Regions from separate parts of the Streptomyces odontomachicola genome, predicted to be linked through region 2. Evidence: riboswitches for the same ligand, from Rfam matches in the RefSeq annotation. Region 2 holds a riboswitch; each other region holds the start of a gene.

Region 1 (4,462 bases), on a different contig from region 2:
GCCTGCGCCTTGGTGATCTCCGGCGGCACCACGTCGGTGCCCGTCCACATCACCTCGACGTCCTTGTCGAGCGACGTGCGCAGCGTCTTCTTGTACGCCGTCTCCTTCAGGTCCCCGTACTCGGTCGGCACCGTCTGCAGCGGCCGCGTGCCAGGCAGCGGCGCGAGGACGTCACGCTGCACCTCGTTCAGCAGGCTCACCTGCGCCTTCGCCGCGGCCTCGCGCCCGGGAGCGCCGAACTTCTTCTCGTCTCCCGCGCAGTTCCACTTCGTGTAGCTGATGTCGTCGAGCGGTATGGAGAAGGAGCGCACGCCGATGTCGTACAGCGAACGCAGCTTGGCCTTCAGCGCCTTGAGGTCGTCCGGGTCGGAGTAGCAGATCGAGTTGCCGGGGGAGACGGCGAAGGTGAACCGCACGTGGTTCGCACGTGCGCGGTCGACGAGTTCGCGCAGCTCGGAGAGGGTTTTCGCGGGGTAGGGCTCGCGCCACTTCTCGCGGTGGTAGGGGTCGTCCTTCGGCGCGTAGACGTAGGTGTTGGCCTTGGTGTCGCCGAGGAAGTCCATGTGGTCCAGGCGCTCGGCCGCCGTCCAGGGCTTGCCGTAGAAGCCCTCGATGCTGCCGCGCAGCGGCATCGCGGGACGGTCGGCGACCGCGACGCCGGGGAGCGCCGACTTCTTTGCTCCCGCGATGAGTTGGCGCAGGGTCTGCACCGCGTAGAACTGCCCCGCGCCGTCACGCCCGCCCAGCGCGACGGTGCCGCGCGCGTCGACGCGCAGCCCGTACGACTCGGCGCGGTCGGGTACGGCGGTCCCGCGCAGGGCCCGCGCGATGTCGGGCCGCCGGGCCGCGCCGAGCAGGAGGTTCACCCGTCCCGGCGCGGCGGCACGGGCCTCTTCGACGCGTACGCCGCTGCCGCGCAGCACCGTGGTGAGCAGCCGCTGCGCGGCCGGATCGGTGTCCTTGCCGGTCACGACCCGGATCTTGTGCGGGAGGGGGAGGCCGGGCCCCGTACGGCTGAGCTGCTGCGGCGTGGGCGAAACGACCGGCAGCGGACGGGGATCGGCGTGCTGACCGGCGGGCCGCTGGTCAGAGGCGCGGTGCTCGGCGGGTTGACGGTCGGCGGCGGGCCGGTCCGAGGCGAGCGCGGGCGGGGCGGCGGCCAGGAGGGCGAGGGAGAGGAGCGCGGCGGGAGTTCTGGCGGCGGACAAACTGCCTCCACAAGAGAACCGGCAATCGGACACAAAGCCCAAAGCTCAGACTCCGACCCCTCCACAACCCCGTCAACCCCAGGGGTCCCGCACGGCACGAAAGTCCAAGAGCGGGGGAGGGAAGTGCAAGCGGGCCGGCCGGGGTGTGGGTCGCGGCGTGGCCCGGGTCTGCACGCAGCGCTGTGTCCGGTGGCCGTGCGGCCACCGGACACAGCAGGGTGCGGGACCGAACCCCTCAGTACGCCCCCGACACGTTGTCGATCGACCCGTACTGCTTCGCCGCGTAATTGCATGCCGCGGTGATGTTGGCGACCGGGTCGAAGGGGTCCTGGGACGTTCCCGGGACGTGGTTGGCGGCGAAAGTGGGGGCGATCACCTGGAGGAGGCCCTGGGATGGCGTGCCGGCTGCGGCGTTGGAGTCGTAGCCGTTCGTGGCGCGCGGGTCGCCGCCGGACTCCCTCATGATGTTGCGGTGAATTCCCTCGTAGCTGCCGGGAATTCCGTGCTGCTTCATGATGTCGAGGGATTCCCTGATCCACCCGTCGAGGTTGTCGGAGTACGCACTCTGCTGCGCATTCGCGCTTCCCTGCGGCGACGGCGCGGGGCCGGAACTCCGGGACTCTCCGCCCGAGTTCGCCCCTCCCGAGTTCGCTCCGACCGTCAGCTTCGTGCCCGGAAGGATCATCGAGGGATCGGCGCCCACGGCGTCCCGGTTCTCCTCGTAGAGCTTCTTCCAGCCGCCGTCGACGGAGAACCTTTCCGCGATCTTGTGGAGGGAATCCCCGGGAGCCACCGAATAGGTCTGGGAGGCGCTGGAGCCGTCGCCCGAGTTCGAGGCGCCGGTCCGCTCCGCCGCCGCGGGCTTTTCGGCGGGCGCGGCGTGGGCGGCGCCCGCTCCGACCGCGGGCAGAACGAGGGCGGCGCCCCCTGTGTTCACGGCGACAAACCCCTTGTGCAGGCGACGGGAAGCGGACTTCGGACGGCGGTGCTTGCCTTGAGCGGCCATGGTGCTTTCCTCTCCGGTGACGCCTGCGGGGTGAGCTGTCGGGTTCGGGCTGGAGAGGCCCGGCCGCTGCGTGCTGTGCGGCTTCACCCCGAGCCGTTCCGGAATTCCGCAACGGCGGCCTGCGCGGTTCCCCCGCTCCTGCCGAAAGTGCACGGGTGTGTTGTCCGGACGGCGGCAGGATTCGGCGCTCCGCCCGGGGGTCGAGCCGAACGTAGGCAGGAAAGGCGACCCCGAACAACCCCCGTATTCCTTTCCGGGATTCCCTGCCGGAGAAGAAGGGGAATGCTGGACGGTGCGTCAACTCATCGCCCGGGATAGGGAAATGGGCCCGGACTCACCCCGAGGAAAGATCCATCCGCGCGGAAAAGGTGACGCGAATCACTGCCGTCGACCGCAACCGTCACCCGAAAAGGGAAATCCTGGAAATTCGGAACTTTTCTCGGCGCCGCAAACCGGTTGCCAACGCGCTCCGCAGCCCCAAGTATCGGCCCATGCACACCCCTTGGGAGACCGAGCGGCTGCTCATGTGCCCGCTCACCCCGGACGATCTGGACCGCCTGACCGAGCTCGACGCCGACCCGGCCGTGATGCGCTACCTCAACGGCGGCAGGCCCACACCCCGCGAGACCCTGCGTACCCAGGACCTCCCGCGCATGCTCCGCCGCCACCCCGGCCTGGGTGCAGGACCGGGCACGGTGGGCTACTGGGCGGCGCGGGAGCGGGCCACGCGGGAGTTCCTCGGCTGGTTCGAGTTCCGCCCGCTGTGGGAGGCGGAGCCGTACGAGGTCGAGCTCGGCTACCGGCTGCGCCGCGCCGTCTGGGGCCGCGGCTACGCGACCGAGGGCGCCCGCGCCCTGCTCCGCAGGGGCTTCACCGAGCTCGGCGTCCGGCGGGTGACGGCCCACACGATGACCGTCAACACCGCCTCGCGCCGGGTCATGGAAAAGGCCGGCCTGCGCTTCGTGCGCACCAGCTTCGGCGACTGGCCCGACCCGATCGAGGGCTCTGAGCAGGGCGATGTCGAGTACGCGATGACCCGCGCCGAATGGGAGGCGAGGGAGGCGAGGGAGAGGCGCAGGGCGGGCCTCCGCAACGGCTGAGCCCGCCCCTCCACGGGCGCTCCTCCACGTACGCCCGTTCCGCGTACGCCACCTCCACGTACGCCCCCTTCACGTACCCCGTACGGCTGACAACTCCCGCCGCTCAGCCGTCCGTCGGCCGGACCGACACCCGTACCTCCTCCGCGCCCGGCTTCAGCTCCAGCCGCAGCGTCCGCGCGTCAGGCCCGGAGGTCACCCGCGCACCCTCGGCCCGTACGCGATATCCCTCCGGATAACTGTGCGCGGGAATCCGGACCGTGGTCACCGAGCCGTCCCCGAAGGCGCCGCCGCCCGCCTTCTCCGGCGTATAGCGCAGGTCGAAGGCGCGCGCCTCGCGGTCGTAGCCGTAATCTCGCGGAATCCCGGCCACCCGGTCGGGATGCGGGACCGACACGGCGTCGAGCTTCTTCCAGTCGACATTGCCGTCGCGGGGCGGGCGCTTGGTGTTGAAGACCAGGGCCTGTTCGTCGCCGGGGCCCGCGGTGGTCGGGTCGTTTCCGGTGTAGGCCCAGTATTGGTAGCCGACCTTGTTCTTCATCGCCAGGTCGGTCTGGGAACGCAGTACATCCTCGGCCGTGATGGCGCCGAATTCGGTGAGCAGCAGCCCCTGTTGGTGTGCGCGCGACTGCTTCTCCGCGTTGGCGAAGACGGCCGCGTCCGGGCCCTTGCAGCCGAAGTAGTTGTGCAGAACGGCCTGCGAAGTGCAGTAATCGTGGAAGGACATCGCCAGATTGCGGCCCTTGAGCGAGACCCGGGTCGGTATCCCGATGTTGAAGAACTGCATCGGCTCGTAATAGACGGTCGTCCGCGCATCCACCCGCCGGATCGCGTCCACCGCCTTCTGCTGCACCGCCGACAGCCGCGCGTCCTGCTCCTTGCACCCGGTGGGCAGCAGACAGCCCAGGAAACGGTTCCCGGGGAAGGGCTCGTTGAACAGGTCGAAGCCCATCACCCCGCGCGTTCCCCGGAATTGCTGAGCGACATGCGCCCACGCGTCCGTGTAGTGGTCCGCGATGCCCTTGCCGTCGGAGGCCGGGCGGTTCTCGTAGAAGCTGTCGTAGGAGTTCTTCACCCCCGCGTTGAGGAAGTAGTTGGCGGGGAATCCGGCCTTGACGAGATTGGGCGCGCCCTTGTCGAGCACCGCCCAG
Region 2 (4,462 bases):
CCGCGTCGCCGACCACGCACAGCTCGGCCGGATCGTCCCCGCCGCCGACCAGCTCTCTGACCAGGGCGTACTGGGCGTGGTTGGTGTCCTGGTACTCATCGACGAGCACATGCCGGAAGCGGCGCCTGTAGTGCTCGGCCACGTCAGGGAAGGCGCGCAGCAGATTCACCGTGGTCATGATGATGTCGTCGAAGTCCAGGGCGTTGGCCTCGCGCAGCCGTGCCTGGTACATCGCGTAGGCCTCGGCGAGGGTCTTCTCGAAGCCGTCGGCGGCCTGCGCGGCGAAGTCCTCCTCGTCGACCAGCTCGTTCTTGAGGTTGGAGACCTTGGCGCTGAAGGACTTCGGCGGGAAGCGCTTCGGGTCGAGGTCGAGATCGCGGCAGACCAGGGCCATCAGCCGCTTCGAGTCGGCCGCGTCGTAGATCGAGAAGGACGAGGTGAAGCCCAGCTTCTTCGACTCGCGGCGCAGGATGCGCACGCACGCGCTGTGGAACGTGGACACCCACATCGCCTGCCCGCGCGGGCCGACAAGCTCCTCGACCCGCTCCTTCATCTCGCCCGCGGCCTTGTTGGTGAAGGTGATCGCGAGGATCTGCCCCGGGTGCACGCCCCTGGCGCCGAGCAGATACGCGATGCGGTGGGTCAGCACACGGGTCTTGCCCGAGCCCGCGCCCGCGACGATGAGCAGCGGCGATCCTGTGTGCAGCACGGCGTCGCGCTGCGGCTCGTTCATCCCCTCCAACAGCGCCGCGGTGTCCACGACGGTGCGCGGGGCGCCGTCGCGATACCACGGGTCGCGGGCACCGCCGTCCAAGGCGCCCGCGAAGAGATCGTCGGGTGCCTGCTCGGGGCCCTCGGGATCCGGAGGAGGCGGCGGCTCCTCCTCGGCCGGGGGCTCGAGGTGCGCGAGATAGCTGTCGTCGAAGAGGCTGCTCATCGTCGTCCGAGTCTAGGCGCCACCGCTGACAGGCTGACGCCGTACGCCGGAACCGGCCTGGAAACAGCGGCCCCCGATTCGTTCCCGGCCCGCCCCGGGCGCATTTCCGGGCCGCTCGACGAGGGCGCGGTGAACTCCCCGTACGACCCCTGTGACCTCCCCGTGTGCACTCGGCAACGAAAAGATAACGGACGTATCGCACATCGCCCTTCACATCAGCCACACGCCTTCGCTACCGTGCGTGCGGGCAGTCCGCACCGCTTCGCCGGCGAAAGCGCCGGCACGGGCCGCCCCCGCCGAGTCCGGCCGCACGCGCCGGAGCCGGGGACCCACCGCGTACGCACGTACCGCAGGGGTGAATCGGAGCGCTGACGCGCACCGTAGGGCCGCCTTCCGACGCCCGAACCCGACAGCTAACCCGGTAGGCGGAGCACGGAAGGAGCCGCCGGCCTTGGCGTCCCATCGCAAGCCGCGCACCCGCATACTTCAGTCCGCCAGCACGAAGCGCGGGGCCATAGGCGTCACCACCGCCGCCTTCGCCTCCGTCACCCTCCTCTCCCAGGGCGCCTCGGCCGCACCCTCCGACGACGGGGCGGGCAGCGGCGGCCACACCGGCAGAGCCCCTGTCGAGGATGTGCAGAGGCAGGTGGACCGGCTCTACCACCAGGCCGAGTCCGCCACCCAGAAGTACAACGAGGCCAAGGAGCGCACCCGTTCCCAGCGTTCGAAGCTGGAGGGCGCGCTCAACCAGGTCGCGCAGCGCACCGAGAAGCTCAACGACGCGCGGCGCACGCTCGGCACCTACGCGGCCGCGCAGTACCGCACCGGCGGCATCTCGGAGACCGCCACGCTGCTGCTCACCCAGGATCCGCAGGGCTTCTTCAAGCAGAAGCACATGATGGACAGGATGACCGGCCGCCAGAAGGAGGCCGTCGCCGAGTACGAGAAGCAGCAGCGCGCGGCCGCTTCGCAGCGCTCCGAGGCGACGCAGCGGCTCTCCTCGCTGGCCTCGACGCAGCGCAAGCTCAAGGACAGCAAGCAGGAGGTCCAGGGCAAGCTGGCGGACGCGCGGAAGCTGCTGTCCCGCCTGACCGCGCAGGAGAAGGCCCGGCTCGACGCGCTGGAGCGCAAGAAGGAGGCCGAGGCGCGGCGCAAGGCCGCCGAGGCGGAGAAGCGGGAGCAGGAGCGCCGCGAGCACCAGGGCGGTTCCGATTCCGGCTCCGGTTCTGGTTCCGGTTCCGACGCGGGCTCGGGCTCGGGGGCCGGTTCGCAGGAGGGTTCCGGCGGGGGTTCCTCGGCGTCCTCGAAGGCGGAGAAGGTCATCGCCTTCGCCAAGCAGCAGCTCGGCAAGCCCTACGTCTGGGGCGCCACGGGCCCGTCCTCGTACGACTGCTCCGGGCTCACCCAGGACGCCTGGAAGTCGGCCGGCATATCGCTGCCGCGCACCACCTGGGACCAGGTGAAGATCGGCACGAAGGTCTCCAAGTCCCAGCTCCAGCCCGGTGACTTGGTCTTCTTCTACGACGACATCAGCCATGTGGGCATCTACGCGGGCGGCGGCCAGATGATCCACGCGCCCAAGCCGGGGGCCAACGTGCGCTACGAGTCGATCAACTACATGCCGTTCCACTCGGCGGTGCGGCCGGGCTGACGGCGGGCCGCGGCGCACCGCCGCCCGGGCCTCCGCGCCGGCCGGAAGATCCGGTACGGGCCCGCCCCGCCGCACCCCGGCGGGCGGACCCGTACCGCACTCCTCCGGCCTCCGCTTCTGCTTCCGCTACGCCGGACTCAAGCCCCGCTCAGGTCCACAGGACGGCGATGAAGATGTTCGCCGTGGTCAGCGCGCCGATCGTGCCGAGCACGGAGGACGGCACCTTCTCCTCGTCGCGTTTCACGTAGACCAGGATCAGGACCACCACCAGCAGCGCCAGCTTGATCCCTATCTTGATGTTGTTCACGGGGTTGCTCTCGGCCTGGTTGAGGCCGACCAGCACCGCGCCCGTGACCAGCATGGTCAGCGCGCCGTGCAGCATGCCGGGGGAGATCCGCGCCTCGCCCGTGCGCAGCGACTTCATCTGCGCGAAGAAGCCGCCGAGCAGGGCGGCGATACCGACGATGTGCAGGGCGACGAAGATGTTGATGAGCACGTTCATGGCTCCGGAGGGTATCCGGGGCCATAACACGACCTGTCGGTCAGGGTGGGCGTATGTCCCGCATCGGTCGCGGCCCAACCGGAACGCGTCGCTCCACGGCCCGCGCCGTGAGCCCGCCTCTCCCGCGTGAACGAATGCGGTCAGTCGCGGTCAACGCCGCACGACGGCTCGGGCCGCGCGGCTAGCGTCCTCGCCAGGTGGCCGGCCCCGCCCCTCGGGACCGCCGGCCGCCCCCGCCGAGAACCGGCGGCGGCCGCATTCCCCCTGTGGCGGCCGCCGCCGGTTCCCCTCGCGGGCCGTACGACGCCCGGCGCCGCACCGGCGCCGCACCGGCGCCGCTCAGCACTCAAGGGAGTGACGGCCGCACATGGCCTCCCACCGAAAGACCTCTCCCCGCTCTTTCTCCCCTCGCTCCTCTTCTCCCTCCGCTCTCCCCTCGGCTCCCCGGCACCGCTTCGAACCCCACCCGACACAGGGCTCACGCCCGCACCCTCACCGCAGGCCGCGGGCCCCGTTCTCCGTACCGCTCCCCGCTCCCCTCCCCCGCTCCCTCTCGCTGCCGCTTCCCGCAGGCGCCGCACGCGCGCTGTCCGGGAACGCGGCCCGCGCCGTCCTCACGCTCGCGATCGCCGGCACGGCCACCGCCACCGCGTACGAGGGCTCAGGGCACGCCGCGCCCCGCCCGTCGGCCGAGCAGATCAAGTCCCGCTCCGACGCGCTGCACCGCGAGGCCGAACGGGCAGCCGAACGCTCCAACGGCGCCCAGGAACGCGCCGACCAGGCCAGACACCATCTGGAAGACCTGCGCGACGAGTCGGCGCGACGGCAGTCCCGGCTCAACTCGGCCCGCGACGAACTGGGTTCCTTCGCCACCGCGCAGTACCGGAACGGCGGCCTCGACCCCGCACTGCAACTCGTCCTCTCCTCCTCCCCCTCGGACTACCTCGACCGCGCCGCCGTCACCGAACGCGCCGGCGTCCGCCAGTCGGACGCCGTACGCCAGATCACCGAACAGGCCAGGTCAGCGCGCCAGGTACGCGAGGAGGCCGCGGAGACGGAACGTTCACTCCGGCACGCCTCGGCCGCCGCGCGCGCCCACAAGCGCACGGCCCGCAACAAGGCCGAGGCCGCCGACCGGCTCCTCGACCGCCTCCCTCCGGACGAACGGGCCCGCGTACTCGGCGATCCCCTCCCCCGCTCCGGCGACGACTCCGCCGGCACCCACGCCTCCCACACCAGCCGGGCCCCGGGCGGCGCCGCGGGCCGCGAGGCGCTGGGCAAGGCGTCCGGACGCGCCGCGCAGGCCCTGGCGTTCGCCCGCGCCGCCCTGGGCAAGCCGTACGTCTGGGGCGCGACGGGTCCCGACTCCTAC
Region 3 (4,462 bases), on a different contig from region 2:
CCGCACCCAAAAGGGGCCCGGGGCGAAGCCCCGGAAAAGGGGGCAATCAGGGGGCAGCCCGTAGCGGAAGGGAAGTCGAGGGGCGCGGGGCTCTCCCCGAACACCACCCCGCGCCCTACCCTGTGCCGCATGGGCTGGACCGCACGCAACATCCCCCCACAAGCCGACCGCACGGTCATCGTCACCGGCGCCAACAGCGGCCTCGGCTACATCACCGCGCGCGAGCTCGCCCGCCGCGGCGCCCGCGTCCTCCTCGCCTGCCGCAGCGAGAAGCGCGGCACCGGGGCACGCGACCGCCTCCGCCACGAAGTACCGGAAGCGCAAGCGGAGTTCAGGCAGCTCGACCTCGCCGACCTCTCCTCCGTACGCGCCTTCGCCACCGCCCTCCCCTGCGACCGCGTCGACCTCCTGATCAACAACGCGGGCGTGATGGCCGTGCCGTACGGCCGCACGGCGGACGGCTTCGAGACGCAGTTCGGGGTCAACCACCTCGGCCACTTCGCGCTCACGGGCCTGCTCCTGGAGCGCCTGCTCGACGCACCGGGCGCCCGCGTCGTGACCGTGTCCAGCCTGGCGCACGCCCTGTCCAACATCGACATGAGCGACCTCAACAGCGAGCACCGCTACCGCCGCTGGCCCGCGTACGCCGCCTCCAAGACGGCGAACCTGCTCTTCGTGCACGAGCTCGCCCGCCGCGCGGCCCGCAAGGGCCTCGACCTGACGGCCGCCGCCGCGCACCCCGGCTACTCGGCGACCGAGCTCCAGGAGAAGGGCGCGCGCGAGGCGGGACGCCAGGCGGTGCGGCGCATCATGCGCACCGGCAACGCGCTGCTCGGCTCCTCGGCCCAGCTCGGCGCCGCCCCCACCCTGTACGCGGCGACCGCGCCCCGCGTCCCCGGCGACGGCTTCTACGGCCCCCGCATCCTCGGCGTACGCGGAGGCCCTGGCCCCTCCTGGCGCGCGCCGTGGACCCGCAACGACACCGCGGGCGAGCGGCTGTGGGCGGCATCCGAGCAGCTCACGGGGGTCGGCTACGGGGCGCTGTAGCCGCTCCAGCGCACGGCCCCGCACGCCGCCTCCGTACGCCGTCCACCCCTTGGACGGACGCGTTCCGCCCCTCGTACACGTGCGCTACGGTGTCGCGCATGAAGCAGCCCGTCCGCGTACTCGTCGTCGATGACGACTTCATGGTCGCGAGGCTGCACAGCACGCTCGTCGAGCGCGTCGACGGCTTCGAGGTCGCCGGCAGGGCGCACAGCGGAGCCGAGGCGCTGTCCCTCTTCCACGAGCTCAAGCCCGACCTCGTACTGCTGGACATCTACCTGCCCGACATCCCGGGCCTCGACGTGCTGCGCGGCCTGCGCGGCGGCGAGGCCCCGGACGACGGTCCCGACGTGCTGGTCGTCACGGCCGCGCGGGACGCGGAGACGGTGCGCGGGGCGCAGCGCGGCGGGGCGGTGCAGTACATCATCAAGCCCTTCGAGCCCCAGCTCCTCCAGGAGCGGCTGCGCGGGTACGCGGAGCGCCGCCGCGAGCTGGCCGCGCTGTCGGCCGCCGGGCAGGACGACGTGGACCGGCTGTTCACCGGTTCGCCGTCGCCGGCCGCCGCCGGTCCGGTGGCGGGCGGCGCCGCCAAGCCGCTGCCGAAGGGCCTGACCGAGCAGACCGCCGGGCTGGTACGCGGCACGCTGGAGTCGCACGCGGGCGGCGAGGGCCTCTCGGCCTCGGAGTGCGCCGAACACAGCGGGCTGTCCCGGGTGAGCGCGCGGCGCTATCTGGAGCACTTCGTGGCCACCGGTACGGCGCGGGTCACGCTGCGGTACGGCACCACGGGCCGGCCCGAGCGCCGGTATCACCCCGAGCCCGTCCGCCACTCCCGCTGACTCCCGCCGGGTCAGGCCCCTTCCCGGGCCCTCCCTCTCCGCGCGCTTTACGCCGTACCGCCCCGCGTCAATTTCCGTGGCGCGGCGCACACTTGGCGGCCAATTCTCCGTGACCGCGGCCACTTTCCTCCGGCGCACACCCGGCGCGCACTGATCATTTTCCCCGTAATACCCACGGGAAATGCCGTACGCCACAAGATCGAATTTCCCGATTTCCGTGACCCAGGCCACAGGAAATCGGTGAGTTGGACCACAGGAAAAACTCTTTGCGGAGCGGCGAGTTCGGCGTTCATGACAGATCAAGCCAGTGAATCATGGCCATGACCTGGGCGGTTGGTCATGCGTTGTGACTCGGTAACGGAATGGAACGGATCACCGAAGAGCTCCGCTGATGTCCGCTTCCTTGTGGTCGCGAATTTCGTCTGCTTAGTGTTCATGCCGCCACCGCACGTCCCATGCGGTGGTTCCGTGGCCGGGACGCCGAATCCTGCCGCCCGGCACGCGGAAACAGACGACGAACAGGGCGGCAGGAGCGGGGGAACCAGGTAAGCGCCGTAACCGCGCACCCGACCGGTGCCGGGAGCGGCTAGGGGTGAAGCCATCCCCGCGGAAAGCACCAAGGAGCGCTTTCGCGGAATGGCCGGGCAGCTCCAGCCCGAATCCGACAGCTCACCTCGCAGGCGTAGGAGAGGAAACGCACAGCTTTATGGCCACCATTTCTGAGCGCGCCCGCAAGAGCCGTCACCAGACCCGCCGCATGGCCCGCATCTCGCTGGCCATCACCGCGGGCGGCGCGGGCATCGCCCTTCCGCTGCTCGGCGCGGGCAGCGCGCACGCCGCCGACGTGAGCACCTGGGACAAGGTCGCCCAGTGCGAGTCGGGCGGCGACTGGTCCATCAACACCGGCAACGGCTACTCCGGTGGCGTCCAGTTCGACCAGCAGACCTGGTCGGGCCACGGCGGCACGCAGTACGCGCCGAGCGCCGGCGAGGCCACCAAGGAACAGCAGATCAAGATCGCTGAGAAGGTGCTGGCCGAGCAGGGCCCGAGCGCCTGGCCCAACTGCGGTCCCAAGGCGGGCCTGAGCCAGGGCGGTCCGTCCCCGGACCTGGGCGGCGACAGCGGCAGCGGTTCGCAGCAGCAGAGCGAGCAGAAGCAGCAGGCTCCGAAGCAGGAGGCCCCGAAGCAGGAGGCGCCCAAGCAGGAGTCCGCGCCGAAGCCGCAGTCCGCTCCCAAGCAGCAGGACGCGCCGCAGAACGCCGGCACCACCTCGTACAAGGTCGTCTCCGGTGACACCCTCGGCAAGATCGCCGACGCGAAGGGCGTCCAGGGCGGCTGGAAGAAGCTGTACGAGGACAACCGCCAGACCGTCGGCGGCAACCCGAACGTGATCTTCCCGGGCCAGAACCTGGACCTCAAGGGCGGCTCGGGCTCCGGCTCGGGTGACGCGGGTGCGAAGCCGCAGGGCTCCGCGAAGGCCGCGCCGTCCGCCGCCGACGAGGCCAAGAAGGCGGAGAAGTCCGCCGACCAGGCCGAGAAGAAGGCCGAGAAGAAGGCGGCCGACGTCAAGAGCGTCGGCGGCGACTACGTGAAGCCGGTCGACGCGCCGACCAGCACGCCCTACAAGGCGTCCGGCGGCTCCTGGTCCAGCGGCAGCCACACCGGCGTGGACTTCTCCGCGCAGTCCGGCACCCCGGTGAAGGCCGTCACCAACGGCACCGTGGTCAAGACCGGCAACGGCGGCGCCTACGGCAACGAGGTCGTCATCAAGGGCGAGGACGGCAAGTACACCCAGTACGGCCACCTCACCTCGGCCACCGTCCAGGCGGGCCAGAAGGTCAACGCCGGCGACCAGATCGCCATCTCGGGCAACACCGGCAACACGACAGGACCCCACCTGCACTTCGAGGTCCGCACGGGCCCCGAGTACGGCAGCGACATCGACCCGGTGGCCTACCTCCAGGAGCACGGCCTCAACGTCTGATCCCCGAGAGGGGGTTGTGGGAACCCCTTACGGAACACGGGTCCGAGCACAGGATGCCCGGCACTGCGGCGGCAGTGCCGGGCATCCGGCTTTTGTACGGGGACAGCGGGAGAACCCCGGGGACACCGGGAAACCCCCAAACGCAAAAACGAGGGGGCGGCACCTCCGCACAGGTGCCGCCCCCTCTTCGTTCCGGCCCCCGTGGCGCCGCCGGTGAGGGTAAGTGGGGCGACGCGCAAGGGGCCGGTGGCCGGTCAGTCCGTCACGCCTGGCCGGCCGCCGCACGGCCCGCTTCGAGGCGGGCCACCGGGATGCGGAACGGCGAGCAGGACACGTAGTCCAGGCCCACCTCGTGGAAGAAGTGCACCGAGTCGGGGTCGCCCCCGTGCTCGCCGCACACGCCGAGCTTCAGGTCGGGGCGGGTGGCCCGCCCGGACTCGACGGCGCTGCGTACGAGGGAGCCCACGCCGTCCTTGTCGATGGTCTCGAAGGGGGAGATACCGAAGATGCCCTTCTCCAGGTACGCGGTGAAGAAGCTGGCCTCCACGTCGTCACGGGAGAAGCCCCACACGGTCTGCGTGAGGTCGTTCGTGCC

The links. A riboswitch is a leader RNA that binds a small molecule or an ion and turns the genes downstream of it on or off. The one in region 2 is predicted to bind cyclic di-AMP.
Region 1: another riboswitch for cyclic di-AMP. It lies ahead of ABEE00_RS19400 (LysM peptidoglycan-binding domain-containing protein); the one in region 2 lies ahead of ABEE00_RS33495 (C40 family peptidase).
Region 3: another riboswitch for cyclic di-AMP. It lies ahead of ABEE00_RS10745 (transglycosylase family protein); the one in region 2 lies ahead of ABEE00_RS33495 (C40 family peptidase).

The regions. Positions count from the first base shown of each region.
Region 1 is NZ_JBCFOK010000010.1:44,922-49,383, forward strand. Features, by position in the region: gene ABEE00_RS19395 (glycoside hydrolase family 84 protein) at 1-1,208, opposite strand, end outside; gene ABEE00_RS19400 (LysM peptidoglycan-binding domain-containing protein) at 1,444-2,214, opposite strand; cyclic di-AMP (ydaO/yuaA leader) riboswitch at 2,219-2,378, opposite strand; gene ABEE00_RS19405 (GNAT family N-acetyltransferase) at 2,706-3,314, shown strand; gene ABEE00_RS19410 (cellulase family glycosylhydrolase) at 3,418-4,462, opposite strand, start outside.
Region 2 is NZ_JBCFOK010000026.1:78,201-82,662, forward strand. Features, by position in the region: gene pcrA (DNA helicase PcrA) at 1-937, opposite strand, end outside; cyclic di-AMP (ydaO/yuaA leader) riboswitch at 1,232-1,365, shown strand; gene ABEE00_RS33495 (C40 family peptidase) at 1,389-2,588, shown strand; gene ABEE00_RS33500 (hypothetical protein) at 2,737-3,090, opposite strand; gene ABEE00_RS33505 (C40 family peptidase) at 3,458-4,462, shown strand, end outside.
Region 3 is NZ_JBCFOK010000005.1:158,185-162,646, reverse strand. Features, by position in the region: gene ABEE00_RS10755 (oxidoreductase) at 130-1,047, shown strand; gene ABEE00_RS10750 (response regulator) at 1,146-1,883, shown strand; cyclic di-AMP (ydaO/yuaA leader) riboswitch at 2,424-2,581, shown strand; gene ABEE00_RS10745 (transglycosylase family protein) at 2,599-3,867, shown strand; gene ppdK (pyruvate, phosphate dikinase) at 4,130-4,462, opposite strand, start outside.